Regions from separate parts of the Cobetia sp. MMG027 genome, predicted to be linked through region 3. Evidence: predicted binding sites of a transcription regulator. Region 3 holds the regulator's gene; each other region holds the start of a gene.
What was found. Region 3 encodes sigma-54, which starts transcription at its own class of promoters, with help from an activator protein. Its sites were predicted from a motif close to TGGCACNNNNNTTGCTNT; they were not measured.
Positions count from the first base shown of each region.

Region 1: PJK54_RS07410 (DUF3305 domain-containing protein) is a predicted target of sigma-54. The motif match lies at 5,330-5,347, and genes of this name have one in related genera.
Region 2: PJK54_RS05110 (NCS1 family nucleobase:cation symporter-1) is a predicted target of sigma-54. The motif match lies at 3,970-3,987, and genes of this name have one in related genera.

Region 1 covers NZ_JAQJIO010000004.1:364,464-374,565, forward strand. The annotation lists gene PJK54_RS07385 (bifunctional acetate--CoA ligase family protein/GNAT family N-acetyltransferase) at 1-1,149, opposite strand, end outside; gene PJK54_RS07390 (histone deacetylase family protein) at 1,343-2,368, shown strand; gene PJK54_RS07395 (helix-turn-helix domain-containing protein) at 2,533-3,165, shown strand; gene PJK54_RS07400 (helix-turn-helix transcriptional regulator) at 3,312-4,223, opposite strand; gene PJK54_RS07405 (formate dehydrogenase accessory sulfurtransferase FdhD) at 4,250-5,149, opposite strand; gene PJK54_RS07410 (DUF3305 domain-containing protein) at 5,485-6,057, shown strand; gene PJK54_RS07415 (DUF3306 domain-containing protein) at 6,054-6,932, shown strand; gene PJK54_RS07420 (4Fe-4S dicluster domain-containing protein) at 7,374-9,275, shown strand; gene PJK54_RS07425 (TorD/DmsD family molecular chaperone) at 9,304-9,993, shown strand.
Region 2 covers NZ_JAQJIO010000003.1:227,060-237,161, reverse strand. The annotation lists gene PJK54_RS05120 (S-(hydroxymethyl)glutathione dehydrogenase/class III alcohol dehydrogenase) at 1-995, opposite strand, end outside; gene PJK54_RS05115 (LysR family transcriptional regulator) at 1,235-2,128, shown strand; gene PJK54_RS05110 (NCS1 family nucleobase:cation symporter-1) at 2,254-3,780, opposite strand; gene PJK54_RS05105 (nitrilase-related carbon-nitrogen hydrolase) at 4,549-5,451, shown strand; gene hydA (dihydropyrimidinase) at 5,534-6,976, shown strand; gene PJK54_RS05095 (NAD(P)-dependent oxidoreductase) at 7,176-8,567, shown strand; gene preA (NAD-dependent dihydropyrimidine dehydrogenase subunit PreA) at 8,567-9,931, shown strand.
Region 3 covers NZ_JAQJIO010000005.1:117,307-127,408, reverse strand. The annotation lists gene lptA (lipopolysaccharide transport periplasmic protein LptA) at 1-87, shown strand, start outside; gene lptB (LPS export ABC transporter ATP-binding protein) at 90-830, shown strand; gene PJK54_RS08020 (RNA polymerase factor sigma-54) at 1,203-2,651, shown strand; gene hpf (ribosome hibernation-promoting factor, HPF/YfiA family) at 3,251-3,559, shown strand; gene PJK54_RS08010 (PTS sugar transporter subunit IIA) at 3,569-4,039, shown strand; gene rapZ (RNase adapter RapZ) at 4,136-5,050, shown strand; gene PJK54_RS08000 (HPr family phosphocarrier protein) at 5,037-5,306, shown strand; gene mgtE (magnesium transporter) at 5,471-6,826, shown strand; gene pmbA (metalloprotease PmbA) at 6,929-8,299, opposite strand; gene yjgA (ribosome biogenesis factor YjgA) at 8,376-8,879, shown strand; gene tldD (metalloprotease TldD) at 8,968-10,102, opposite strand, start outside.

The DNA of each region.
Region 1 (10,102 bases), on a different contig from region 3:
ATTGCGACCGGGCAGGCTGACATCCAGCTGATCCTTGAGCAGCGCATCCCGACTCTCCTTGCTCAGCTCGGCAAGCTTGCCGCCTCCCGCCATCAGCTTATCGATCGCCAGCAGGGCCGGCCCGAGACCATTGGAGACGATCGCCAGCCGATCGCCCCGCAGCGGTTTCATGCGATTGAGCGTCTCGAGGGCATCGAACATGTCCTCGCTGTCATTGACGCGTACCACCCCAGCACGCGCCAGCGCGACGTCCACGATCTGGTCGCGATTGGGGATGCCGGGGGTGACGTGAGTCCCGAACAGGTCGGCCTCGGGCGTGCGACCGCTCTTGATCGCCAATACCAGTCGGTTGCGAGAGGCCTCGCGCAGCGCAGTCATGAAGTGCATCGAGTCATGGATGCGCTCGAGATGCAGCAGGAGCGCCTGGGCATGCCCATATTGATTCAGGTAATCAATCAGGTCAGGCAGCATCACGTCGACGCTGTCTCCCAGCGTCACCAGATGGGAGAAGCCGATACCGCGCCCCGCCGCCCAGTCGATCATGGCATTGCCCAGCATCCCCGACTGCCCCAGATAGGCGACCTTGCCCTTGGCGACAGGCTGACCACTGAAGGAGGCATTCAGATTCCGATTGGGCACGCAGACCCCCATGCACTCCGGGCCCAGCAGACGTATACCACTGCCACGTGCCGCCTTGAGCAGACGGCTATTGAGACTCTCCTGATCCGGATGGATGCGCAGTCGCGCGTGGTCGGGGGCCACAGGCTCACGCCGGGCAAGCATTCCGAGCCCTTTTTCCGTCACGCGGGCCAGGGAGCTTGCCGGCGACGGTGCCACTCCTCCGGAGATCAACAACGCAGCCTTCACGCCGCGACGCCCCAGCTTCTCGACGATGCGCGGCAAGGTCTCGGCAGGCGAGCACAGGATGGCGAGGTCCGGCATCGTGTCCAGCTCACTGATCCGGCGCACACAGGGCACTCCATGCACCGTGTCGTAGCCCTTGGGATTCACCACGACAAGCGTGCCCTTGAACCCGCCTTCCAGCAGGTTTCTCAGCACCTGGCCGCCCAGTGAGTGTGTCTTTTCCGAGGCCCCGATCACCGCGATACTGGTGGGCTCGAAGAAATTGCGCAGAAATCGCATCCCCATGGAGGTGTCCTGTCAGCCGGTGCGCATCCAATGCGCGATGCCACCAGCATGCCGCGAAAGTGAGTGCCTGAACAGCAGCCGGCAGGTGCTGGAGTAGGTAGACCATCCGCCACTATCCGTGCCTACCAGTGAATCTTACTGTGAGGTTTCGAACTATCCTCAGTCTAGCGCCCAGCCAAACAGGCACATGCCGATGATCACCTCTTATATCTCTCATAGCGACTGTGGCAATCATTTCATGGGTCCGACACATCCCGAGAGCCCATTGCGCCTGCAGGCCATCCAGCGTCAGCTGGCATTGAGCGGCGTGATTCAGCATGTCCAGCAATACGATGCACGCCCTGCCACGCTGGAACAGCTGGCAAGAGTCCATCCGATGCGCCACCTACAGGCCCTCGACAAGTGCCCGCCCCAGGCAGGTCAGCTGCTGACGCTCAGCGAGGACACCGTAATGTGTGCAGACAGTCTGGTGGCGGCACGTCTCGCGGCAGGGGCCGTCGTGCGCGGGGTCGACCAGGTGATGCGCAATCAGGCGGACAACGTCTTCTGTGCCGTGCGCCCACCGGGCCATCATGCCGAACGCGCGGATGCCATGGGCTTCTGCTTCTACAACAACGTGGCAGTAGGCGCGCTGCATGCCCGCCAGCAGTACGGTGTCAGACGCATCGCCATCCTCGATTTCGATGTTCATCAGGGCAACGGCACGGTAGATATCTTCAAGCATGACCCCGACACGCTGGTCTGCTCATCGTTCCAGAATGCCATGTACCCCTGGCGCTACCTCGAGAGCCGCTGGGAGCACATTCACAATACCCCGCTTGCAGAAGGCTGTGGTTCGCTGGACTTTCGCCATGCCATCGAAGCGCAATGGCTGAAGAAGCTTGATGATTTCAAGCCGGAGCTGATCCTGATCTCGGCAGGCTTCGACGCGCATCGCGAGGATCCGATGGCCGAACTGTGTCTCGAGGACGACGACTATTACTGGATCACGCGCCTGGCGATGGACGTGGCCAGGCGCCATTGTCAGGGACGTGTCGTCTCGGTACTGGAAGGCGGCTACTGCCTGGAAGCGTTGGCACGCAGCACTGAGGCCCATGTCAAGGCACTGGCGGGTCTGCCGATGGAGGACGGGATATCCCTGCGTCATTCGCCGCCAGCCAAGCACGCGTCACCCAAAGTTCATGCAAGGCCAGATGAGCGTGATCATCCGCTGTTCTGAGTGACCAGACATGCAACTTCAAGAGACGCATCCCCTGTCGCCAGGAGCATCGTCGATGCCTTGCTCAGCTACACCGTGATTTCCTTGCTGTGATAAGCTGGCGAAAAAGTTTCCAATAGTAAACTTGTGAACTCCCGCCGCCATCGACCACAGCGAAGCTTCCCATGAGTACACCGACTGACAAGGATGCCGCGGTCCGGATCGCTTCCGGCCGCAAGGCCTTCGTTGAGCCCCTCAAGCTTGGAGAGAGGGTCAAGCAGATCCGCCTCGCCAATCATTGGACCCTCGAGGACGTCAGCCAGCGTACCGGGCTTGCACGCTCTACGCTGTCCAAGATCGAGAATGAACAGATTTCCCCCACCTTCACCGCCGTCCAGAAGTTGATCAATGGTCTCAATATCGACCTTCCTCAACTGCTGAGTCCTCCCAAGCGACAGAGCGGCACGCTGGGCAGACGTGATCTGACACGCCTCGGTGAAGGCAAGAGCCATCCGACTCCGACCTATGAACATGAGCTGCTTTCCTGGCAGCTGGCTCAGAAGCGCATGATTCCCTTCAAGACCCGGGTGCGCGCTCGCAGCTTCGAGGAGTTTCCCGACTGGGTGCGCCACGACGGCGAGGAATTCCTGATGGTGCTAGAGGGCAGCATTCTGCTGTATTCCGAGTTCTATGAACCCTTGCCTCTCGGGGATGGAGACAGCATCTATTTCGACTCCGACATGGGCCATGCTCTGGTTTCCACCAGCGAAGACGATGCCGTAGTGCTGTCAGTCTGCACGCGCAACGACGCCGATTGATGATACGCCCACTGGCGCAACGCTAAACCGTTCTCCAGAAGCATGTGACGTGAAAGATCTTTACCTCGCCAGAACAATGACCTGGCGAGGCAGATGAAGCGCCCACATCATCACCGTTTAGCCTGGTGCTAGCAGGCGATCTTGACTCAGTCATGTTGGGCGGCGTCGCCTCGCCAGATGAGCTGACCACATTCACGCAGGTCATACCCTCCCAACGACTGTGCCAGCTGGATACCATTGGGCGTGGACAGATAGTCCAGCAGGCCCTGGAAGAGGTCGCGGAAATAGACGTTGCGTGGCACGACCAGATCAAAGGCCTCTTCACAGACCGGCACGAATCCGAGACCGAATTCATTCGCGGCCGATAACGTCCCCGGCCCGACATCCACCTCCCCGCGCGCGACGAGTGATGCGACCTCTCGCTCCGAGTAGGCGATGGCGAGGGTATTGAGCTGCTCCGGGCGCATCTGATGGCCGGACAGCCACTCCTGCAGGAAGCGCTGCGAACCGGCCCCCTCCTGACGCACTACCCAGCGCCGTTGAGACCCGAACAGGCCGCCGGGATTGATCGGCAGGTGGCGATCTTCCTGACGAATGATCAGCCCCTGGGTGCGCCGAGCCAGCCGGACCAATACCCACTGACGATAACCATCGTGCCCGCGGATCAAGGCCGGATGGCGAAGCGACGCTTCCTCGGCACGCCCCCAGTGGATGGCACAGACATCGGCTCGCCCCTGACTCAACAGATCCAGCCCCAGACGTGTCCCGGTGACACTCATGCCATAGAAGGCACTGCCATCGTGCTGCTGGTTGAGTCGCATCGTCAGCGCTGCCAGCAAGGGGTCATCGCTACCGGTGATCATCAAGCGATCCGCCAGCACCCCATGATGGCTGGACTCCAGAATCCATTGCTCGACCAGGCGCCGCGGGAAAAGCCATTTGCCGGTGACCTTGGTGGCCGGCATGGTGCCCTCACTGGCCAGCTGATAGATCTTCTTTTCATTGAGGTGCAACAGTCGTGCGACCTCATGGACCGTCAGAAAGGGGTTGTCATGCATCGTCGCATCCCCGGGAACAGGCTGATTCATTGCTCGCCCCCAGAGCGAGACTTGCCGGCTTCACGAAGTTGATCACCGGCACGCAGTGGAGGGATGGCGTCCAGTATCATCCGACCGGCAGGGTCCACCACCTGGAAGTGGCTGCCCTTGGCACGTGCGATCAACAGCACCCCGAAGCGGCTGGCCAGCTCAACGCCCTTCTGGGTCACCCCGGAGCGTGAGACCAGCACCGAAATGCCCGCCTGCGCCACCTTGAGCACCATCTCCGAGGTCAGACGCCCCGTGGTGTAGAAGATATTGGCACCCCGGTAATCCGTCTCGTCCTCGCGCACGGGCGAGAGCCAGTTCAGGCCTGCCAGAGTATCGACGGCATTGTGGCGACCGACATCCTCGATGAATGCCAGCACCTCATCATCCCGGCACAGCGCACAGCCATGTACCGCCCCCGCCTTGCGGTAGGTGGCATTGTGGGCCGCGAGAGATGCCAGCAGCTGATACAGCACACTCTGCTGAAAGGGGCGATCATCAAGCGCCTCCAGCGTCTGACGCTCCAGCAGATTGCCAAAGACGGTTCCCTGGCCGCAGCCGGTGGTGACGGTACGCTTGCTAAGTCGCTGCTCGATATCCTCCGGCAGATGGCGCGTCACCACCGAGGCGCTTTCCACCTCCCAGTCCACTTGCAGCGCCTCCAGGTCTTCGATATCTCCCAACAGGCCCTGATTGCGCAGATAGCCCGCCACCAGCGCCTCAGGCTCGGCCCCCAGCGTCATCAGAGTGACGATCTCACGCTTGTTGAGGTAGATCGTCAGCGCGCGCTCGGCGGCGATCGACTGCGTCTGGCGCTGGCCTCGCTCATCCATCACGACGATATCCAGCGTGGTGGGCAATCGAGCATTGCTGATGACCGGAGGCATGGAGGTTTTCATGGCGTCGGGGTCTCCCTCTTCGAGCCGAATTGATGCCGGAGGGTGCCGCCACACGGCGAACCTGCCATGCAGGTTGCGGCATGCGTCGTCACCCAGCGCTCAAAGAATACCAGTCAGGCCGAGAGGCTGTCCTGATCCGGCAGCCATTGCGATCTCGCGTCATGCAATTCTCGACGCATGCGGCACGCTTCTTGCTAAAACCGGTAGAGCGTCGCATGTTCGTGAACGTACGAGCCACGGCGCTGATGACAGACTCGCCTTGGACCCGATACGCCGCCGACCACGACTCGGGTCACCCCCTGAACCACTTCCAGAACGCCCTCAAGTGATACGCCATGACCCAGCCACCCGACCCGTTGATGGACACGGCACTCGACGCCTCACGCGAGTCATCACGACCTGACGACACTCGCTGGCTGACCGTGACACTGGCCCCCTCGCAGCAGACTCTCGGCCGCTTCACTCTCGACACCTGGGTGATTTCCCGGATCGCGCCCGCGGATCACGGCGAGACCACGCCCCGGACGCCTGATCAAGCGGCGCAACCGGAGCCTCAACGCACTCTGCCCCTGCAGCTGCATCTCACCGAGCGCACCGACTATCGTTACAACCTGCGTTGCGAACAGCCGCGCCTGTTCGTCTTGTGTGAAGAGCGTGAAGCGGATGGCATGCAGCCAAGGGTCGTCACCGCCTGCCAGGAAGTGGCCTCGCATTGGCTGGATGGCGACCAGCTGGTACTGGATACCCCGATGCCTCCTGCCCTGATGGTCTGGCTGGAGGGCTATCTCGCCCGGCATGGTGAGCGCATCGATGAAGGCAAGAAGAAGAAGCGCAAGGGGGCGGGGCGCGCCAGTCAGACCGACACCGTGCACCCGGACACTGATGCTGCCAACAAGGAAGGGCCATGAGTCACTCCGACGACCGCGACCATGCCTCGCAAGGCCTGTTGTCCCGCTGGTCACGCCGCAAGCAGCGCGCCGAAGCCTCACGGACGACCACGGACTCTCCCGATGCCGCCGCTGGGCTGGCGACGGTCGCACAGCCCTCCACGGCCAATGACACCGTACCCACTGAGACCGCACCCACGGAAACAGAGGCCTGCGAGGCATCGGACGAGCCGGGCCATGCTCTGCACAGTGAGCGGCATGACAGCAAGCGGCATGGCGAAACGTCCGCTGAAGGCGGCAGTGAGACGACCGACGCCGAGGCCCTTGCACAGGAGGCAGATGAGCCCCCACCCGTCGTGGAGCTGCCAGACCCCGACACCCTGCTGCCGGATGCGGATATCAGTGCCTACATGCAGGCAGGAGTGGACCCGGCGCTGCGACAACGCGCCCTGCGCCGCATCTTCATGGGAGGCGAGCACTCCCTGCGCGATGGCCTGGACGATTACGATCAGGATTTCTCCCAGATGCGTCCGCTCGCCGCAGGTGTGGCCGAGACGCTGAGACGCTGGACTCGCGATGTCGAAGAGGGACTCGAGAAGCTGGAAGATGACGAGGCTGATTGCGTAGCCGCCAGCAACGCCTCGGAAGATCAGCCGCAGGATGAGGCGCCGGAGGCTGCACCCTCAACGGATGAGCAAGGTCTCGACTCACTGGATGAGACATCACCGGATCACGGCCCACAGACCCATCGCGAGCACGCGCAGGACAAGCACACGGATACTGATGCTGCCCTTGCGCATGACACGCATGCACGGCAAGGCGCATGGGACCAGACCAATGACGTCACGGCTGACGGACATGGGCCCACCCACAGATCGCCCCTACCACCAGAATGACACGCCTGCCCGCAGGCACTGAGACATTATGACCCAGCGCGAGCTCCGTATTCGGCATGCGGAGTCATTCCCTTGCCTCTCACATGACTTCCACTCCCATGCGAGAGGCGCACTGCCTGCAAGAATCCGCTCAACAGAGGCAGGTATCGTCTAGCAAGAGGACGGCACTGCCTCCCGATACCTGACCGTCTACGCCCGATGCTCATCGCTGGCCCTTCAGTCCCTGACTATGCTGAAGCCAGTCGCAATGACGCCGCCGTGCGGATCATCCGGATGACATCAGGCGCAAGACGTTGCTGGAAGCCCATGCACTTCCTTGAATGACCTTCGACCGCTGACCGGGCGCGAGCCTCGAGAATCAGCGGCGATCAGGAACCGTCCACCGCGCCACCTGACAGGCGCGCCAGGGGCGGAGCCGCCACGACCGAAATAAGGATGAGGATGCTCAGTTCAAGTCTCGAGAACGCCCAGCGCGCGCTCAACCAGCAAGCACGCCAACGCGCCCTGGCGGCAGTGCTCGGAGCCTCCCCCGCTTCCAGCCTGCCACTGCTGGCCAGTGATGCCGGCAGCGCCCCGATCCGCTATCGCAGCCAGGGCCGCACGCTGCTGATCGGCAGCGAAGCGCGCCTGCGTGCCCTGTCCAGCCTGATGCTGGCACTGCCCGCCACTCACTCCCTGTCACTGTCTCTGCTGATCAGCGAGCAGGACAACAGCGCACTGGTATCCCTCGACGAGCGGCATATCACGACGAGCGAAGCACTGTCCTCCCATGCCAGCACCCGCGAGGCGCTCTCGCTGAGCGGCCATCTTGGCCATTTCACGCTGCTGGCTGGCGGGGTCAATCTGGCGCGCGCACTGCTGTCCACAGGTGCCCGACAGGTCGAGACCTTCGACCTGATCGCCGATCTGGGTCACCAGCCCCTCAATCAGGCGGAACTTCCGCCGCCGGGCTATCTGCGTGCAGATGATACGGTGCTGGGCGAGCTGGATCGTCTCGCAAGCGACGCCAGCCTTGTCGAGAGCGGCGATCAGATCGCGAACCTGACCCATTGGGCGACAGAATTCGCCGGTCTGGTCGGCAGCTTCGACAAGCCCAATTACGTCAACGTCAATCTCGACATCTGTGCCCATTCAAGTGCGGGCAGCATCGGGTGTACACGTTGTCTTTCCTCCTGCAGCGCCGACGCCATCTTCTCCGTGGCGGGACGCCGCAACGCGCATATCGAGATCGACCCGTACCTCTGCCATGGTGCCGCCAGTTGCGTGAGTGCCTGCCCGACCGGCGCGCTGAGCTTTACCCAGCCGCCACTCGAACAGCGTCTCGAACAGATCCAGCGTCTGCTTGAACGCTATCAGGATGCAGGGGGCACGCAGCCGATACTGCGCTACCGCCTCGAGTCTGCCAGTGACCGCCACTCGCCGTTGGCACCTGAGGATCAGGAACGCTGCCTGGACATCGCACTGGATGAAATCAGCGCCACCGGGCACGACGAGTGGCTGGCCGCGTTGGCGCTGGGCGCCACCCAGGTCATCGTCGAACTGCCTCGGACACTGCCTGCCGGTCAGCACCAGCAACTCGAGCAGGAACAGCGTCTGTGCAATGCGTTGCTGGAGAGCATGCAACTGGCCACGGACACCCAGGGCTCCCCCCGTCTCGTGCTGATCACCGAGTCCGCCGTGCCGGCCTCGCCCATGACGCTCGTCAGTCCGCTCTGCCTCGCGCTGGCGCCCGGTGCCGATCGCGAAGAGGACGGCCAGCCGGGCCTGCCGATCGCGCGTGACTGGCTGTTGGGTCAACCGGATGCCCGACCCGGCAAGCGTGAGCGCCTGAATCGTGTACTGGATCACCTGGCCACGCTGGCCGCCGCTGACCTGGCGCAGACCGCCGTCGAGGTACCTGCCGGTGCGCCCTTCGGCGCGATTCAGGTCGAAAGCGACGGCTGCACCCTGTGTCAGGCCTGTGTCGCGGTCTGCCCGACCAGCGCACTGTCCGCCAACCGCACCTCTCCGGCACTGTCCTTCACCGAGGGAGATTGCGTGCAATGTGGCCTGTGCGAGCAGTCATGCCCCGAGAGCGTCATCACTCTGACGCCGGGCTTTTCCGCACAACCAGAGGTGCGCCGTGAACCGCGCCTGCTCAAGCAGGACACGCCGTTCCCCTGCATCAGCTGCGGCACCCCGTTCGGCTCCACCGCCACCATCACGGCGATGCAGACCAAGCTGGCCTCCCACGCCTATTTCCAGGGTGACGGTGCGCTGCGCCTCAAGATGTGCAGCGATTGCCGCGTGAAGGATATCTGGCACGAAATGGCCCGCAATCCCGATGCTCAACTCAAGGTCTGAGTCCATGCCTTCAAGTGATGACACTGATATGACACCTGATGATGGATCGTTGATCAGTCACAGTGCCGAGCAACAGGCACTGCGGGCCGATCTCTACCGCCTGCTGGCTCGCCTGCTGCGGGCAGCGCCCGATCAGCCACTCATCGACTTCCTGGCGGCGCTGGAGCCTGAGGCCATCACCATGCCCGGCGCGGATCAGCAGCAACTGCCCAGGGCGCTGGCCTCGCTGTCTCTCTCGGCGCGCGTCAGTGACCCTCGACGACTGGAGGACGAGTATTTCCAGGCACTGGTCGGGGTCGTGCAGGGCGAAGTGGTGCCGTATGCCAGCTGGTACCTGACCGGCTCATTGATGGAAATGCCGCTGGTGGCACTGCGCCATGACCTCAAGCGCCTCGGTTTCGAGCGCGAAGCCGACGTTCGCGAGCCGGAGGACCACCTGGGGGCCCTGTGCGAGGTCATGGCCATGCTGATCGAGGAGCTGCCCGGCGAACAGGTCAACTTCTTCCGTCAGCATCTGGCGAACTGGGGTGAGCGTTGCTGTGCCGACCTTGCGCGTCGCAAGAGTCCTTTCTATGCCGCGGTTGGCTATCTTGGCCAGGCATTTCTGGCAGCCGAACGACGCAATCTCGGAGAGACTCCCCAACCGACAGCCTCATTGGCGGACGTCGCAAGCCAAGACACCACTGGCTGGCAAGGCATACAACTTCCCCAATCGTGAGACCGACAGACACGAGCCGGACAGCACCCACAGCCCCGGCACACGCCATGGCCAGTGCTGGGGCTGATGCAAGACCCTGATGCAAGACCTGAAGCAAGACCGTGAGACA
Region 2 (10,102 bases), on a different contig from region 3:
TCCATGTAGCGCTCGACGTAGCCCGGAAGCTCGGTACGGCCCTTGACGCCACCGAAGGCGGAGCCTTTCCAGACACGCCCGGTCACCAGCTGGAAGGGGCGGGTGGCGATCTCTTCACCGGCACCGGCGACGCCGATGATGATGGATTCGCCCCAGCCCTTGTGCGCGCACTCGAGCGCGGCACGCATGACCTTGACGTTGCCGATGCACTCGAAGGAGTAATCGACGCCGCCGTCGGTCATGTCGACGATGGCTTCCTGGACCGGCACGGACAGCTTGCTCGGGTTGACGAAGTCGGTGGCGCCGAACTTGCGGGCCAGATCGAACTTGTCCTCATTGATGTCGATGGCGATGATGCGCGACGCCTTGGCCATCACCGCGCCCTGGATGGCGGCCAAACCGATGGCGCCGAGACCGAAGATGGCCACGGTGGCACCCGGCTCGACCTTGGCGGTATTCATCACCGCGCCGATACCGGTGGTGACGCCACAGCCCAGCAGGCAGATCTTGTCCAGCGGCGCTTCCTTGGACACCTTGGCCAGCGAGACTTCCGGCACCACGGTGTACTCGGAGAAGGTAGACGTGCCCATGTAGTGGTGCAGCATCTTGCCGTCCAGCGAGAAGCGCGAGGTGCCATCCGGCATCAGGCCACGGCCCTGGGTGGCACGCACGGCGCTGCACAGGTTGGTCTTGCCGGAGAGGCAGAACTTGCACTTGCCGCATTCGGCGGTATAGAGCGGGATGACGTGGTCGCCCGGCACCAGACCGGTGACACCCTCGCCCACTTCCTCGACGATACCCGCGCCTTCATGGCCCAGCACGGACGGGAACAGGCCTTCGGGGTCTGCGCCGGACAGGGTGTAGGCATCGGTGTGGCAGACGGCGGTATTGACGATGCGTACCAGCACCTCGCCGGCCTTCGGTCCTTCGACATCGATCTCGACCAGCTCCAGCGGCTTGCCGGCTTCCAGCGCAATCGCAGCACGTGATTTCATTAATATCTCCTCGGAGCAACAATGGCGGTAGACTGATCCGTGGCATTCTCCCGGCGAGCCTGCCGGTGACCCCTTGCTCACAAGGGGCTCACGCAGGGGGACAGGCAAGGAGCAATGCATTGCCGCAACGCGTGCGGTGCCATCAGTATGCAACACAGTCTACGCAGTGACCTTGGCGGGATTAAGCCGTCAGCACTCAGATGATTATTGTCACTCAACAACAATGATGAGGAGCGGGCATGCAGCGTTGGGACCGCATCGAAGCCTTTGTGGAAGTCGTCAGAATCGGCTCGTTTTCCGGTGCCGCCCGTCATCTCGGGGTCTCCAGCTCACATGTCAGTCGCCTGATCAGCCAGCTGGAAGCCCAGCTTGATACCCAGTTGCTCTATCGCACGACCCGTCAGACGCGTCTCACCGATGCCGGACAGGTGTATTACGAGCATTGCCATCACCTCTTCGATGGCTTCCGCGCCGCCGAACAGGCCATCGGCGACTTCCACGCCCGTCCCAGCGGCGTGCTCAAGCTGACCAGCGCCACCACCTTCGGTGAGCGCTACGTCGCGCCACTGGTCAACGACTTCCAGCTGATGCACCCGCAGCTGGAGGTGCAGATGCACTTCACCAATCGTCCGGTGGAATTGATCGACGAGGGCTTCGATGTCGCCATTCGCATGGGCGTGCTCAAGGACTCCTCGCTGATCGCGCGGCGACTGGTGGACCGCCAGGAGTATGTCGTCGCCTCGCACGACTACTTTCAGCGTGCGCCGCGTCCGCACACCCTGGCGGAGCTCTCCAGCCACCGCTGTCTGGCGGGCTCCAAGCGTGAATGGCTGTTCGAGGTCGAGGGCCAGCGACGCGAGGTGCGCATCTCCGGCAGCTGGCAGGCCAATTCCGGGCCGGCACTGCTGGACGCCACGCTCAAGGGCCTCGGGCTTGCCCAGATTCCCGACTATTACGTCGCGCCTCACCTGGCCAGTGGCAAGCTGATCTCGGTGCTGGATGAATATCAGGTGCGCGATACCGGGGTGTGGATCGTCTATCCCCGCCACCGCCATCTCTCGCCCAAGGTGCGCCAGTTCGTCGACTTCATGGTCGAGCGCTTCGAGGACGGCATCCCCGGCCTGGTGGGCTGACGGCCAGGGCGCGAATACCTCAACCGGCCGTCACTTCCCCTTGCCACGACGACAGACGGGCTGCCGATGGGCAGCCCGTCTGTCGTTGCACGTGACGTTGCGTTGCGAGCTATCCGCCAGCGGCGTCAGGCACGCTGCGCGCCGCCACCCGGTATCGCCTCCGGCAGATGCACCGGCGGTGCCTTGACCAGCAGCTTGCTGGCCACGAAGTAGACCAGCGCCCCCAGCAGCGAGCCGGTGAACCAGCCGTAGTCGTAGAACCAGGAAAGCCCGGGCTGCGAGAAGCTGATCACCGTCAGCCCCACCGGCACGAAGAAGGCGATGAAGCCCGCTGGATTGAAGGCCGGGTAGGTGCTGCCATCCAGATAGAGCGCCGGCAGATCGAAGGACTGGCGACGGATCACGAAATAATCGACGATCATGATTCCCGCGATCGGCCCCAGCAGACTCGAATAGCCCAGCAGCCAGTTGGAATAGAGGCTCTCGAGGCTCACGTCGGAGACGATCCAGCCCATCTTCTTGATCAGCTCGAAGCCCATCAGCAGCACCCCGACCAGCCCGGTGAGCAGCACGCCGCGCGTCTGGTTGATGAATTTCGGCGCGATGTTCTGGAAATCATTGGTCGGCGAGACGATGTTGGCGGCGGTGTTGGTGGAGAGCGTCGCGATGATGATCAGCACCATGGCGATGGCGACCCAGCCGGGGCTGTCGATGCGACCGATCAGGTTGACCGGGTCGGAGATGGTCTCCCCCACCAGCGAGCTGGAAGCGGCCGTCAGCACCACGCCGAGCGCCGCGAAGAAGAACATCGTCAGCGGCAGGCCGATGATCTGACCGACGATCTGGTCCTTCTGGCTCTTCGCGTAACGGCTGAAGTCCGGGATGTTCAGCGACAGCGTCGCCCAGAAGCCGACCATCGCGGTCAGGCCCGCCATGAAGTAGCTGGCCACGCCATCGCCTTCGGGACGATTCGGTGGCTGGGCCAGCAGTTCGCTGATCGAGGTATGCGGCAGCGCCCACACCATCAGGCCGACCCCCACCGCCAGCAGCAAGGGCGCGGAGAGCGTCTCCAGCCACTTGATGGATTCCGCGCCGCGAATCACCACGAACAGGTTGAGCGCCCAGAAGATGAAGAAGCCGATGACCTCGCCCACCCCGCCCAGCGCCTTCCAGTCGGCCGAGAGGCTCGACAGCAGCAGGTGAATCGCCAGGCCGCCGAACATCGTCTGGATACCGAACCAGCCACAGGCGACCACCGCCCGAATCATGCACGGCACGTTGGAGCCGATGATCCCGAACGATGAACGCAGCACTACCGGAAAGGGAATCCCGAAACGCGTGCCGGGGAAGGCGTTCAGCGTCAGCGGAATCAGTACCACCAGATTGGCGACCAGAATCGTGATCAGCGCCTCGCCGACACTCAGCCCGAAGTAGGCAGTGAGCACGCCGCCCAGGGTATAGGTGGGTACGCAGATCGACATGCCGACCCACAGCGCGGCGATGTTCCAGCGCGACCAGGTGCGCTCGGCACTCCTGGTCGGCGCGATATCCTCGTTGTAGCGCGGGCTGCGGGCGACGTCCTGCGCCACCACCAGCTCGATCATTTCCTCATTGCTGCGCACCATGTGCGAGCGAGTCTGTGTCGGGGCCATGAGTCCTCACCTGTTCAGCTGTTGTTATTGTTGAGGGTGATGCACGTCGCTTGTCCTGGCTTTGCGCTCTGTGGCGCGTCTTGCCGTCTTTGAAGATCCGTCCCTTCCTTCACCCTCCTGATTCACTTTTCACCCTGTTTCAGCCAAGGGATGCTCGAATTACCCATCCACATGAAGCGGTACCTTTCATGGGCAAATCGCATGCCGATGGCGGCATTATTGCCGTCAAATCAAACCTGTCCCGCAAGACAACTTGAGAGGCAATGGCGCGGGTTTGACCGTCTGATGCCCGTCAGGTGGCGACACGCCGTGTTCGCGCCAATTGTCAGTATGGTCAGGTTCCAAGCTGGTGCAAGGCGGTCTTGCACAGGGGCCATACAGACGATCACAAGCCACTGATGTGCATTGAGTTTTCCTTTGAAAATCGCATGAACCACGCTGATTCTCCTGGCACCACAATGGTGAATTCATGCGAAATCTTGACCAAAAATCCTTTTATAACAACAAGATAAATCTACAAGACTTTATTTGACACTTCGTCTTGCCGAACGCGGGAACACTGTCTAATGTTCATTAAGCTGACTGGCGAGACAGGATCTGCATCGGACCCTACCTGACCCACGATACCTGCCGCCGGCATGCAGACTTTCCGGACAGGCGGAGTGATTTTCCAGAACCCATTTCGCGCCATCCCGGTTCACCCGCTCTGCCCACCAGCACTCATTGAAGACAACAACAACCGGCGCCAAGCCGCCCGATGAGGATGACATGTCGAACGACTCCCGCATCTCCTATACCGAGGATGCCGGCAAGCTGCGCTGCGCCGTCATCCAGATGGGACTCAACGTCTCCACCGACCTCGAGCCCGCACAGATCCGCGATGCCATGAACGAGGCCCACCTGCCGCTGATCGACCAGGCCGGTGAGGCAGGCGTCAAGATCCTGTGCTTCCAGGAAGTCTTCAATCAGCCCTATTTCTGCCCGAGCCAGGATGCCAAGTGGTATGCCGCCGCCGAGCGCGTGCCCGACGGCCCCACCGTCACCCTGATGCAGCAGTACGCGAAGAAGCATCAGATGGTGATCATCGTGCCCCTCTACGAGGAAGTGCAGCCGGGGGTGTACTACAACACTGCCGCCGTCATCGATGCCGACGGCAGCTATCTGGGCAAGTATCACAAGACCCACATCCCGCAGGTGGCGGGCTTCTGGGAGAAATTCTTCTTCAAGCCCGGCAAGTCCGACTGGCCGGTCTTCGACACCGCCTACGGGCGCATCGGCGTCTACATCTGCTACGACCGCCACTTCCCGGAAGGCTGGCGCGCGCTGGCGCTCAACGGCGCCGAGATCATCTTCAATCCCTCCGCCACCGTCGCCGGCCTCTCCCAGTATCTGTGGGAGCTGGAACAGCCCGCCTCCGCCGCCGCCAATGGCTGCTACATCGCCGCCATCAACCGTGTCGGCCATGAACAGCCCTGGGATATCGGCGAGTTCTACGGTTCCTCCTACTTCGTGAATCCACGCGGCCAGATCGAAGCCCAGGCCAGCGCCACCGAGGACGAGCTGTTGATCCACGATCTCGACATGGCGATGGTGCGCGAGGTGCGCAACAACTGGCAGTTCTTCCGTGACCGCCGTCCGGACGCCTATACCCGCCTCACCGATGGTGAATGACGGCCAGCACGATAACGACAACGACAACACGACCTGACACTCAATGCCGGACAAGGCCGCGCGATGCGGCCGGGAGAGATTCATGGCAATCCTGATCAAGGGCGGCAGCATCCAGACCCACGAAGAGCGCTACACCGCCGATGTGCTGTGTGACGGCGAGACCATCACCGCCATCGGCACCGACCTGGACGTACCGGACGACTGCGAAGTGATCGACGCCAGCGGCTGTCTGGTGATGCCCGGCGGCATCGACCCGCACACCCACATGCAGCTGCCCTTCATGGGCACCGTGGCCAGCGAGGATTTCCAGAGCGGCACCGCCGCGGCGCTGGCCGGCGGCACCACCATGATCATCGATTTCGTGATTCCCTCCCCCCAGCAACCGCTGATGGAGGCCTATCACACCTGGCGCGAGTGGGCCGAGAAGTCGTGCTGTGACTACAGCTTCCACGTCGCCGTCACCTGGTGGGACGAGAGCGTCAGCCAGGACATGCAGACGCTGGTCTCCGATTACGGGGTCAACAGCTTCAAGCACTTCATGGCCTACAAGAACGCCATCATGGCGCCGGACGACACCCTCGTCTCGAGCTTCGCGCGCTGTCTGGAGCTGGGCGCGATTCCCACCGTGCATGCCGAGAACGGCGAGCTGGTCTACCACCTGCAGCAAAAGCTGCTGGCCGATGGCATTACCGGGCCCGAGGCACATCCGCTGTCGCGTCCGCCGCAGGTCGAGGGCGAGGCCGCCAGCCGCGCCATCCGCATCGCCGGCACTCTGGGCACGCCGGTGTATCTGGTGCACGTCTCCACCGCCGATGCGCTGGAGGAAATCCGCTACGCCCGCGAGCACGGCCAGCCGGTCTACGGCGAGGTGCTGGCAGGCCATCTGCTGATCGATGAAGCGGTCTATCAGAACAAGAGCTGGGAATTCGCGGCAGGCCACGTGATGAGCCCGCCGTTCCGCTCGCTGGAGCATCGTCAGGCACTGTGGGGCGGCATCCAGTCCGGTGACCTGCAGACCACCGCCACCGATCACTGCTGCTTCTGTGCCGAGCAGAAGGAAATGGGCAAGGACGACTTCTCGAAGATTCCCAACGGCACCGCCGGGGTCGAGGATCGCATGGCGATGCTGTGGCACGAGGGCGTCAACACCGGGCGCTTCTCCGCCGAGGACTTCGTCGGCCTGACCTCCACCAACGCCGCCAAGATCTTCAATCTGTACCCGCGCAAGGGCGCGATCCGGGTCGGCAGCGACGCCGATATCGTGGTCTGGGACCCCAACGCCGAACGCACCATCTCGGCGAAGACTCACCACCAGAACATCGACTTCAACATCTTCGAAGGCCGCACCGTCAAGGGTATCCCGCGTCACACCATCAGCCGCGGCGACTGGGCATGGCGCGATGGCGAGCTGCATGCCAAGCGCGGTCACGGCCAATACGTCGAACGCCCGCCCTACCCCAGTGTCTTCGACCAGCTCAAGGCCCGCGCCGAGAGCAATGTCGTCACCGCCGTGGATCGCAGCTGACGGCCGACGAACGACTCGAACAAGACAAGACCGGCACGACTGAACGACACGACTGAACGACGGCCTGGCAGCGCACCTGACGCGCTGCCGGTCCCGAAGCGCTGCCAATCAAGGCGTTGCCAACCAAGCCGCGCAACCTGACTCGCCTGCAAGACCAACAACAACGACCCCGCGCCTGAGCGCGGGCAGGAGCCACACCGTGACGACATCCTCCACTCCTTCCCACTGGGCCCCGTCCGGGCTCGCGGAAGAGGCGCTGAGTGCGCGCTTCACTGATCTGCATCCGGCGCTCACCAAGCGTCAGGCCTTCATCGAGAGTTCGCGTTGCCTGTATTGCTATGACGCGCCCTGCATCAAGGCCTGCCCGACCAGCATCGATATCCCGACCTTCATCCGCCGTATCCACGATGACAATCTCGACGGCGCCGCCAGCGAGATTCTCGATGCCAATATCCTCGGTGGCAGCTGCGCCCGCGTCTGCCCCACCGAGATCCTCTGTGAGCAGTCCTGCGTGCGCAATCAGGGCGATGAGTGCCAGCCGGTGCTGATCGGTCTGCTGCAGCGCCATGCACTGGACAACGCCCAGTTCGAGGCCCACCCGTTCACGCGGGCAGCCAGCACCGGCCGGCGCATCGCCGTGGTCGGTGCCGGGCCTGCCGGGCTTTCCTGCGCCCACCGCCTGGCGCGTTTCGGCCACGATGTGGTGATCTTCGAGGCCGAGGAGAAAGCCGGTGGCCTGAATGAATACGGCATCGCTCGCTACAAGCTGACCGATGACTTCGCCGCCCGCGAAGTCGAATTCCTGCTCGAGATCGGCGGCATCGAGATCCGCCACGGCCAGCGCCTCGGCGACAACCTGGCACTGGCCGCCCTGACACGCGAGTTCGACAGCGTCTTCCTGGGCCTGGGCCTTGGCACCAGCCATGCCCTCGGCCTGACCGGCGAGGATGCCAGCGGCCTGATGGCGGCCACCGACTTCATCAAGGTGCTGCGTCAGAGTGGCGAACTGAACGCGCTGGCAGTACCGAGGCACGCGGTGGTGATCGGCGCGGGCAACACCGCCATCGACATCGCCGTGCAGGCCAAACGCTTGGGCGCGCAGACGGTGGACCTGGTCTACCGGCGTGGCGAGGAGCAGATGTCCGCCACCCATCACGAGCAGGAAATCGCGCGTGCCAATGGCGTGATGATCCACACCTGGGCGCGTCCGCTGGCCATCGATGTGGCAAGCGACAGTGAGGATGGTGGTGACGCCGCGCTCAGTGCGATGCAGTTCGCGCGCACGCGGGTCGAGAATGGCCGACTCGTCGATACCGGCGAGACCTTCACCCTGGCCTGCGATGGGATCTTCACCGCCATCGGCCAGGGCTTCGATGACGCGAGCCTGAGCGATGCGCATGCCGCGGGGCTGGCCCGCGAGGGGGCGAAGATAGAGGTGGACGAGATGCTGCGCACCAGTCTGCCGGGCGTCTATGCCGGCGGTGACTGCATCGCTCGCGGACAGGATCTCACCGTTCAAGCCGTCGCCCACGGCAAGCTGGCCGCCGAGGCCATCCATCACGATCTGATGCTCAAGGTGGAGGCCGCCTGATGACCATTCATACCCCGCTCAATGATGACAACGCGCGTCCGGCAGGCGCTGGCTCAAGTGCTGGAGCAAGTGGCGATCACGTCGCCAGCTACAAGGCCGATCTGTCGGTCAACTTCGCCGGCATCCGTGCCCCCAACCCCTTCTGGCTGGCCAGCGCCCCGCCCACCGACAAGGCCTACAACGTGGTACGCGCCTTCGAAGCCGGCTGGGGAGGCGTGGTCTGGAAGACGCTGGGGGAAGACCCGGCGGCGGTGAACGTCTCCTCGCGCTATTCGGCGCACTATGGCCCGAATGGCGAGGTCAGCGGCTTCAACAACATCGAGCTGATCACCGACCGCTCGCTGGAGATCAACCTGCGCGAGATCACCCAGGTCAAGAAGGACTGGCCGGACCGCGCGCTGATCGTCTCGCTGATGGTGCCGTGCGAGGAAGAGGCCTGGAAGACCATCCTGCCGCAGGTCGAGGCTACCGGCTGTGACGGCATCGAGCTCAACTTCGGCTGTCCCCACGGCATGCCGGAACGCGGCATGGGCGCGGCGGTGGGCCAGGTGCCGGAGTATGTCGAGCAGGTCACGCGCTGGTGCAAGACCTACAGCTCGCTGCCGGTGATCGTCAAGCTGACCCCCAACATCACCGACGTGCGCGAACCGGCCAAGGCGGCCTGGCGTGGCGGCGCAGATGCCGTCTCGCTGATCAACACCATCAACTCCATCACCCATCTGGATCTCGACCGCATGGTCGCGCATCCCATCGTCGGCGACCGCAGCACCCATGGCGGCTACTGCGGCAGCGCCGTGAAGCCCATCGCGCTGAATATGGTGGCCGAGATCGCGCGCACGCCGGAAACCGCCAACCTGCCGATCTCGGGTATCGGCGGCATCTCCAACTGGGAAGATGCCGCCGAATTCATCGCCCTCGGCGCGGGCAGCGTGCAGGTGTGCACCGCGGCGATGCTGCACGGCTTCCGTATCGTCGAGGAGATGAAGGACGGCCTGGGGCGCTGGATGGACAGCAAGGGCTATCAGCGTATCGACGAGTTCTCCCGCGCGGCGGTGCCCAACACCACCGACTGGAAGCAGCTGGACATGAACTACCAGGTGATCGCGCGGATCGACCAGGACAAGTGCATCGGCTGCGGACGCTGCTACATCGCCTGCGAGGACACCTCGCACCAGGCCATCCTGCATCTGGCCAGGGACAACGGCACCGCCCGCTATGAGGTGAAGGACGCCGACTGCGTGGGCTGCAACCTGTGCGAGATCACCTGCCCGGTCGAGGACTGCATCACCATGGAAGTGCAGGACACCGGCAAGCCGTACATGAACTGGATGGAGGACCCGCGCAACCCGCATCGCGCGGCGTGACCCTGACGTTGCGGACAAGATCCGGATGATCCGCACAGATTCCAGCGCATGACACCACGTTCAGTGGCGTGAAAACAGAAAGGGGCTGCCAGCAATGTCAGCCCCTTTTCAATGGTCTCATGATCCATCAATGATGATCATTGTTAGCTTAAGGATAATTTGATCATGACA
Region 3 (10,102 bases):
AATGGCACCGATGCCTCATCCTCCGAGGGGTCACGCGTCCACATGACCCTGACGCCACGTGGCGCCAATGCCAGCAAGGACCAATGAGCATGACTGCTGCCAGCCCACGTACCCTCAGCGCTCGTCATCTGGCCAAGGCCTACAAGGGTCGCAAGGTCGTCAAGGACATCTCGCTGGAAATCCGCCAGGGTGACATCGTAGGCCTGCTGGGCCCCAACGGGGCCGGCAAGACGACCTCGTTCTACATGATCGTCGGCCTCGTGCGCTCGGATGCCGGTAGCGTGACCATCGATGACCACGACCTGTCCGGCGCCGCCATGCATCAGCGGGCTCGCGCCGGCATCGGCTATCTGCCCCAGGAAGCCTCGATCTTCCGCAAGCTCTCGGTATCCGACAACATCATGGCGATCCTCGAGACGCGCAAGGACCTGGATCGCAACGGACGCAAGGCACGCCTGGAGGAGCTGCTCAACGAGTTCAGCATCACGCATATTCGTGACAGTGCCGGCATGAGCCTTTCCGGCGGGGAGCGCCGCCGCGTGGAGATCGCTCGCGCACTGGCCACCGAGCCGGACTTCGTGCTGCTCGATGAGCCGTTTGCCGGCGTGGACCCCATCTCGGTGGGCGAGATCAAGAGCATCGTGCGCCAGCTGCGTGACCGCGGCATCGGGGTGCTGATCACCGATCACAACGTGCGCGAGACACTCGACATCTGCGATACCGCCTACATCGTGGGCGATGGCCAGATCATCGCGCATGGCGACGCCGACACCATCCTCGCCAACCAGCAGGTGCGTGATGTCTACCTGGGTCATGAGTTCAAGCTCTAGCCCGAGAGTGCCGTCAGCCTGGTGAGAGCCGTCAGCCTGGTGAGAGCCGTCAGCCTGGTGAGAGCCGTCAGCCTGACGAGAGCCGTCCGACCTCTTCTGCTCTCACCAGCACCCACCAGCACCCGCCACTTCCTGCTTCATTGTCGGGGCCTCGTTCCCCGCCCCCTCACGCAAGCGCCTCGACATGCGCTTGCGTGATCTCCCCGTGAACCCTCCTGCTCTGCCACACCTCACTCGAATGCATGACGTCCATACCACCTTGGTGGCAACATGGCATGCAAGTTGCTTGAATATTCTCGACTGCCCCTTGTCAGTGCCCCGACCCACGGTATAGCGTAGATGCACGTTCCTTTGCCGTGAATGACAGACCCCATGAAACCCACCTTGCAGCTTCGACTCGGCACTTCCCTGACCATGACCCCGCAACTTCAGCAAGCGATCCAGCTGCTGCAGTTGTCGACGCTGGACCTGCGTCAGGAGATACAGCAGGCGCTCGAGTCAAACCCCATGCTGGAGCTTGACGAGGAATACGAGTCGCTGGATGTCGCGGAGACACAGGACAAGAGCGAGATCTCCACCTCCGAGACCAACAGCGAGATTCCTGAAGAATACCCTCTCGACAGTGACTGGTCGGACCTCTACCAGGACCACGCAGGCAGCCTGACCAGTTCCGGCAGCGGAAGCTCGAGCGAGGACGGGCCGGACTTCGATCGCAACACCAGTGTCGAAAGCCTGCAGGACCATCTGCGCTGGCAGCTGGCGATGACGGACCTCGATGCGCGTGAACGCCAGATGGCGGAGAGTCTGATCGATGCGGTGGATGGGGCCGGCTACCTGAGCATGAGCCTGGACGAACTGGTCGATGGCCTGCGAGGTCAGGGACTGCCCGGCCTCAAGGCGTCGGAACTCGAGCAGGTCCTGCTGCGCCTTCAGCAGTTCGATCCCACCGGTGTGTTCGCTCGAGACCTGCGCGAATGCCTGCTGCTTCAGCTGGCCCTGCTGCCGGACGATCTGCCGCTGCTGGCCCAGGCCCGCCGTCTGGTGCGGCAATTCCTCGAGGCACTGGGCAATGACGATCGCAAGCTGCTCAAGCGTCGCCTGAGCCTGGATGATGATGAGCTGGATCACGTCATTCGTCTGGTACGGGCGCTCGACCCGCGCCCGGCGTCCGCCTGGGGCGAGCCTGCCAGTGATTACGTCATCCCGGACCTGCTGGTCCGTCATACGCGTCACGGCTGGCAGGTCGAGCTCAACCCGGAAGCGCTGCCCAAGCTGCGTATCCAGCCGGAATATGCCGCCCTCATCAAGCGGGCCGACAAGTCCGCGGACAACACCTTCCTCAAGGACAATCTTCAGGAAGCCCGCTGGCTGATGAAGAGCCTGTCCTCACGCAATGACACCCTGCTCAAGGTGGGCCGCGAGATCATGGCGCGCCAGATCGACTTCCTCGAGCAGGGGGAAGAAGGCATGAAGCCGCTGATCCTCGCCAACATCGCGGAAGTGGTCGAGATGCACGAATCCACCATCTCGCGGGTGACCACCCAGAAATATATCCACACCCCGAGAGGCGTGTTCGAACTCAAGTTCTTCTTCTCGAGTCAGGTGGGTGGCAGCGGCAACGGTGACGCGCACTCCAGCACCGCGATCCGTGCGCGCATTCGCAAGCTGATCTCGGAAGAACCGGCGCGCAAGCCATTGTCCGACTCACGCCTGGTGGATCTGCTGGCCAGTGATGGCATCGAGGTAGCGCGCCGGACGGTCGCCAAGTATCGCGAGGCCATGGGCATCCCCTCCTCCAGCGAGCGCAAGCGCTTGGCGTGAGTCTCGACAACGGATACCCGCAAGCCAGCGGGCTCCACACGTCGGAGCGCTGAAGCTCGCCCCCTTGCACCTGCCATCCTGACATCATCTGCCAATCGGTCGTCTGAATACCGGTTGGCAATGCCTGTCCTTGCGACTGCGTGAGTGACTTCACGCCCCCAATTGCCTATTTTTCCAGCCACTTTTCTCCAGAGTGCTTTCTTTTTCCCTCACATCCCACGGACAGATAGCCAGGGGTCGCCACCGACTCCTGCCACACGAACGTCGACGTAAATGCTGACATTGGCCACAAACGGCCGGTTTCTCGAGCCCCATTCCGTCCGTGATGCGAGGCGATGCTCATGAAGAACCTGCTGATATCCCTCGCTGGGTTGAAGACAAGCCTTGCCCCACGATGCAGCGCAGCGTTGATCTTTGTTCAAAGCTTGGGCATTGTCGGGGTAGACGCTCGGTACACCGGCACCGCCGCTCTCGCCAGCAGATGATCGCCACGAGACCATGGCCGGAGTCAGAAAGTGGCCGCGCGTTCAATCAGGGTTTGCTCGCAGTCAAAAAGGGTTACAATTCAAAGGCAACCCGCTGGATAAAGGAGCGTGTCCATGCAAGTGAATATCACCGGGCATCATGTGGAACTCACCGATCCTCTCCGCGATTATGTCAACGAGAAGCTCGCTCGCCTCGAACGGCATTACGACAACATCACCAATGTTCAGGTGACACTGTCGATCGAGAAGGAACGCCAACAGGCTGCCTGCACCCTGCACGCCGCTGGCGCCGACCTCCATGCCCTGGCAGAAGACCCCAACATGTACGCTGCCATCGACGCGCTCGCCGACAAGCTGGACCGCCAGCTGGTCAAACACAAGGAAAAGTCCCAGGCTCGCTCTCAGGGCACCGGGACCCGTTGACCTTCTGCCATGACACTTGATCAGATCCTTCCCCCCGAGCGCACGCTCTACGGCGTCCCCGGGGGGAGCAAGAAGCGGGTGCTGGAATTCTTCAGCACCTTCATTGCTCAGAACATTCCCAGCCTGGACAGCCAGGAAGTCTTCTCGCGCCTGATCGGGCGCGAGAGACTGGGTTCGACGGGCATCGGCCACGGCGTGGCCGTGCCACATGCACGCAGTCCACACTGCAAGACCCCCATCGCGGCGTTCATGAAGCTCGGTGACCCCATCGACTTTGACGCCATCGATGGCGAACCCATCGATCTGCTGTTCGTGCTGCTGGTCCCCGAGGAGGCAGATGACACCCATCTCACTCTGCTCGGCCAGGTGGCGGAACTGCTCAACTCGCCCACCAACCGGGCAGCATTGCGCCAGGCAGACAGTCAGCGAGCATTGTTCGAAGCCCTGACCTCGGCCATCGCCGAATTGCCGGCGCGCTGAACCTGCAAGCCCGGACTCGCTCCGGGCTTGTCGCTGACTGGCCTCAGGCACCCTCCGCTTTCACCTCATGCTGACCTCGCCCTGGGAGAGCACTCCATGAAGATCGTGATCATCAGTGGTCGCTCCGGTTCCGGCAAATCGATTGCCCTCCAGGCGCTGGAAGACATTGGCTACTATGCCATCGACAATCTGCCCGGCATGCTGCTGGCACCATTGGTCGAGCAGCTGGAAAAGGACAGCCCCACCCGCCGGCGCATCGCGGTCTCCATTGACGCGCGCAACCTCCCCGATGCCCTGAGTCGCTTCCCTGAACTGCTCGACAGCGTTCGTCAGAGCGGCATGGATGTGCAGGTCGTCTACCTGACCACGGACTCCCGTGTCCTGCTCGAACGCTATTCCGCGACCCGCCGCCGTCATCCGCTGACCCGCGACAATGACCGCACGCTGGCCGAGGCCATCGAGATCGAGCAGCAGACACTGGCCCCGATTCGTCAGAAGGCGGACCTGGTCATCGACTCGACCAACCTCAGCGTGCATGACCTGCGCTCGCGCATCACCGAACAGGTCGCGCAGCACAGCTCTCGTCATCTGACACTCACCTTCGAGTCCTTCGGCTTCAAGCATGGCGTGCCGACCGATGCCGACATGGTGTTCGATGCCCGCTGCCTGCCCAACCCCTACTGGGACATCAATCTGCGCAGCGATACCGGTCGTGATGACAGCGTGGCGGAATTCCTGCAGCGCTACCCGGACGTCAAGGCGATGCAGGATGACATCGCCGGCTGGCTGGAACGCTGGCTGCCCGCCTATCAGGCCAGCAATCGCAGTTACCTGACCGTTTCGGTGGGCTGTACCGGCGGCCAGCATCGCAGCGTCTATCTCTGCGAGCAGCTGGCCGAACATTTCGCCAAGCAGCTTCCTGAGGTGCGTCTACGCCACCGGGAACTGGGGATCCATACGGCCCTGGCGATCAGCGATACCCGTCAGGAGTCACACGATGCCCAGTCGTGAACTGGTTCTGACCAACAAGCGCGGGCTGCATGCTCGCGCTGCCACCAAGCTGGTCAACTGCTGTGCGCCCTTCGAGGCCACGGTCATGGTCAGTCACGGTGAGCGACGCGCCAACGCGGCCAACGTCATGGCGCTGCTGATGCTGGCAGCCCCGTGTGGCACGGCGCTGATCATCGATGTCGAGGGCGAACAGGCAGATGAGGCCCTGTCTGCGATCGAGTCCCTGTTCGAGGCGCGCTTCGAAGAGGAAGAATGACGCCGCCGCACGCCGTCTGACATCCCCCGCCCGCCGGCTTTCTGCCACTTTTTCCGCGATGATTGCCCTACCGATAAAAAACAGTGTTTTCTTTTGTCGACGCGCCCCCCTGCGCCAATGGTAGAATCAACGCTGTCCTTCATGTCGACAGGGGAAGCCGACAGATGAGCAAGACGTCACGCAAACTCAAGCCAAGACTTGATCGCCTGTCACAGGCACTGGAAAGTGGCGAGCTGGATCAGGCAAGGCGCATGCTGAATCGCGGCCTGGCACCGGTGGACGTGGCCCACTTGCTGGAATCCTCCCCCCCCAAGGAGCGCAACCTGCTCTGGGAGCTGGTCGACGCCGAACTTCAGGGCGATGTGCTCCAATACCTTGGCGAGGATATCCAGAGCGACTTCCTCAAGGACATGGATGCCGAGGACGTCCTGGCCGCCACCGAGAATCTGGAACCGGATGATGTCGCCGACATCCTCCAGCGGCTTCCGAATGCCGTGATTCTCGAAGTCCTCGACTCCATGGAGGCGCAGGAACGCCAGCGGGTCGAGACGGTGCTGTCCTACCCCGAGGACACTGCCGGCGGCTTGATGAACACGGACACCATCACCATCCGTCCGGACATCACCTTGGATGTCGTGTTGCGTTACATCCGCCGTCACGAGCGACTTCCCGATTCCACCGACACCCTGCTGGTCGTCTCGCGCCGCGATGAATTCATCGGCGCCCTGCCCATCAACCGCCTGCTGGTCTCTGACCCCGGTGTCACGGTGCGCGAGGTGATGGATACCGACAGCGTGGTGATTCCGGCATTGATGCCGGAGAGCGAGGTCGCCTCGCTGTTCGAGAAGCATGACCTGATCTCGGCGCCTGTCGTCGGCGGTGATGGCAATCTGCTCGGGCGCATCACCATCGATGACGTGGTCGACGTCATCCGCGGCGATGCCGAGCACCAGGTCATGTCGATGGCGGGGATGGACGAGGATGAAGATACCTTCTCCCCGGTGATGCGCACCTCCTGGCGTCGCGCCATCTGGCTTGGCATCAACCTGCTGACCGCCTTCATGGCGTCCGCCGTGATCGGGATGTTCGAGGGCACCATCCAGAAGATCACCGCGCTGGCGGTACTGATGCCCATCGTCGCCAGCATGGGCGGCATTGCCGGCTCACAGGCACTGACGGTACTGATTCGCGGCATCGCACTGGGACACGTCAAGAGTGGCAACGTGCGCTGGCTTCTCAAGCGCGAAATCATCGTCGCGGGGCTCAATGGCCTGCTGTGGGCGGTGGTGGTCGCCGGGATCGCCATCGTCTGGTTCGGTGATGTCCAGCTGGGGGCCATCATCGGTGCCGCCATCATGATCAATCTGTTGATCGCGGCCGTGACCGGGACATTGCTGCCGATACTGCTCAAGAAGCTCAATATCGACCCGGCCCTCTCCGGCAGCGTGATCCTGACCACCGTGACCGACGTGATCGGCTTCATGGCCTTCCTGGGCCTGGCGACCTGGCTCTACCTGTAATCACGCCAGGAGAGTCACGCATCATCCGGCAGCCTGCAGAAACGAAGACGGCCGCTCCCCCAGGAGCGGCCGTCTGTCTTTTCACGAAGGATGATCTCTAGCTCAATCTTCCAGCGCGTCTTCCTCACCTTCCGACATGCCCGCGACGGTCATGCCACCGATCAGCCAGCTGCCAGAGTGGATGCTGCCCCGGGTATCGACATCATCACCGACCGCCAGCAGATTGGCGGCCATGTCACGCAGATTGCCGGCGATCGTGAACTCCTCGACCGCGTGCTGGATCTCGCCATTCTCGACCCAGAAGCCCGAAGCGCCACGCGAGTAGTCACCGGTCACGCCGTTGACGCCCTGCCCCATCAACTCGGTCACCAGCACGCCGGTGCCCATCTGCTTGAGCATCTCGTCACGTGAGGTCAGCGGCGCGGTGATGCGCACGTTGCGCGCACCGCCCGCGTTGCCGGTGGTCTGCATGCCCAGACGACGAGCACTGTAGGCGCTCAGCATGTAACTCTGCACCTTGCCGTCGGCAAAGTAGACATTGTCACGCGTGGCGACACCGTCGTTGTCGAAGGCGGCACTCGACATGCCACCCACCTCACGCGGCTTCTCGCCGAGGGTGAACCAGTCAGGGAACAGCGGCTGACCCAGGCTGTCGCACAGGAAGCTGGACTCACGATACAGCGAACCACCCGCGATGGCGGACAGATAGTGCCCTACCAGGCCTGCCGACATCTGCGGGTCGAACATGACCGGCATACGCCCCGTCGCCACCTTGCGCGCGTTGAGGCGTGCCAGCGTGCGGCGTGCAGCCTCACGCCCCACATCCTCCGGGGAGCGCAGGTCGGCCGGGTTGCGCACGCTGGTGTAGTCATAGTCACGCTGCATGCCCTGTTCATCCCTGGCGATCAACATGCAGGACATCGAGTGTCGGCTGCCGCACTGACTGGCCAGGAAACCGTGGCTGTTGCCGTAGACCTGCACACCTTCCCCACTGGAGAAGCTGGCACCTTCGGATTGCGCGATGCCTTCCACTTCCAGTCCGGCACGCTCACACGCCAGCGCCAGATCCGTCGCGTCATCGACGCTGATCGCCCAGGGGTGATGCGCCTGAAGGTCCGGGAAATCGGTGGCCATCAGTTCGGCCGGCGCCAATCCGGCAAAGCTGTCCTCGCCGGTGTAATGAGCGATGGAGACCGCTTTCTCGACCGCGGCACGAATCGAGTCGCTACCGGCGTCGGAAGAGGTCGCGCTGCCCTTGCGATTGCCCAGATACACGGTCACGCCGATCCCCTGATCACGCGACAGCTCGACGGTTTCGACTTCTCCGTCACGCACCGAGATGCTGACGCCCTGATCGACGCTGGCGCCCACCTCACAGGCATCGGCTCCCAGACTGCGGGCCAGCTCGAGCGCTTCGCTGACGCGGCGCTCCAGCAGTTGTTGCTGAGCAACGGCATCAAAGGCCTGGCTCATGTTGTTCTCCTTCTGAGGAGACGGGGCGCTGGCAGTGCTATACTGCCGCAAATTTCCCCGACTCGTTGGAATTGGCATGCGTAAAGAAAGACCTGAGGAGCTCGTCGAGCGTCCCAGCAAATCCCAGATGAAGCGTGAAATGATCGAGCTTCAGGCCCTCGGCAAGAAGATCATCGACATGCCGGCCGGTCAGCGCGCCAAGTTCCCGCTCTCCGATGACATGCTGGCCGCCATCGATGAGTGCGGACGCATTCGCAGTCATGAAGGCCTGCGCCGTCACATGCAGTACGTCGGCAAGCTGATGCGCAAGGAAGACCTCGAGGCCATCAACGCCGTCTTCCAGAGCATGGAGCAGCAGAGCATCCGTCGGGATGCCTCCTTCCAGCGCCTGGAGCGCTGGCGCGATCGCCTGATCGAGGACGACGAAGCCTTCGTGATCTTCGTCGAGGACTACCCGGAGGTGGACCGCCAGGCACTGCGTCAGCTGATCCGCAATTCACGCGCCGAGCGTGATGCCGGCAAGCAGCCCAACAGCGCCAAGAAGCTCTTCAGGCTGCTGCGTGCCGAGCTCGATCTGTAATTCTGACACCTCACGCTTCATCGACGCCGCCGCGGCCCTGCCACGGCGGCGTCGTCATATCGCTTCTCTGCTGATCAAGCGCACCGGTTCATGACTGGGTGCCACCGACCGTCAGCTCATCGAGCTTCAGCGTCGGCTGGCCGACCCCGACCGGTACCGACTGACCGTCCTTGCCACAGACCCCGACCCCGGTATCCAGCTCGAGATCATTGCCGATCATCGAGACGCGACCCATGGCTTCCGGGCCGTTGCCGATCAGGGTCGCGCCCTTGACCGGTGTGGTCACCTTGCCGTCCTCGATCAGATAGGCTTCGCTTGCGGAGAACACGAAGCGCCCGGAGGTGATGTCCACCTGGCCACCGCCGAAGCTGACCGCATAGAGGCCGCGCTTGACGCTCTTGATGATCTCCTGCGGGTCACGATCGCCACCCAGCATGTAGGTGTTGGTCATGCGGGGCATCGGCAGGTGCGCAAAGGACTCGCGACGCGCATTGCCCGTCGGCGCCATGCCCATCAGGCGGGCATTCAGCTTGTCCTGCATGTAACCGGTGAGGATGCCATCCTCGATCAGCGGCGTGTACTGACCCGGCGTGCCTTCATCGTCCACCGACAGCGAGCCACGGCGGTCCGCCAGCGTCGCATCGTCGACCACGGTGACGCCGCGCGCCGCGACCTGTTCGCCCATGCGCCCCGCGAAGGCGGAGCTGCCCTTGCGGTTGAAATCCCCTTCCAGACCATGACCGACCGCTTCGTGCAGCAGCACGCCCGGCCAGCCATTGCCCAGCACCACCGGCATCTGCCCGGCGGGCGCATCGACGGCCTCGAGATTGACCAGTGCCTGACGCACGGCTTCCCGCGCGTAGCGCTCGGCGACGTTGTCGTCACGCAGACGGGTCAGCGGGAAGCGTCCGCCGCCACCGGCACTGCCACGCTCACGACGGCCATTGCGCACCGCGATCACGCTGATGTTGAAGCGCACCAGCGGACGCAGGTCCGCGGCCAGGGTGCCATCACTGGCACGCACCATCACCACCTCGTAAAGCGCCGACAGCGAGGCCGAGACCTGACTGATGGACGGGTCAAGGCTGCGGGCGATGCGGTCCGCTTCCTTGAGCAACGCGACCTTGTCCTCGGCACTCAGGCCATTGAGCGGGTCGATGCCGGAATAGAAGGACGGTGCCTCGGTGATGATCGAACGGGCGACCGTGCCATTGCTGCCACTG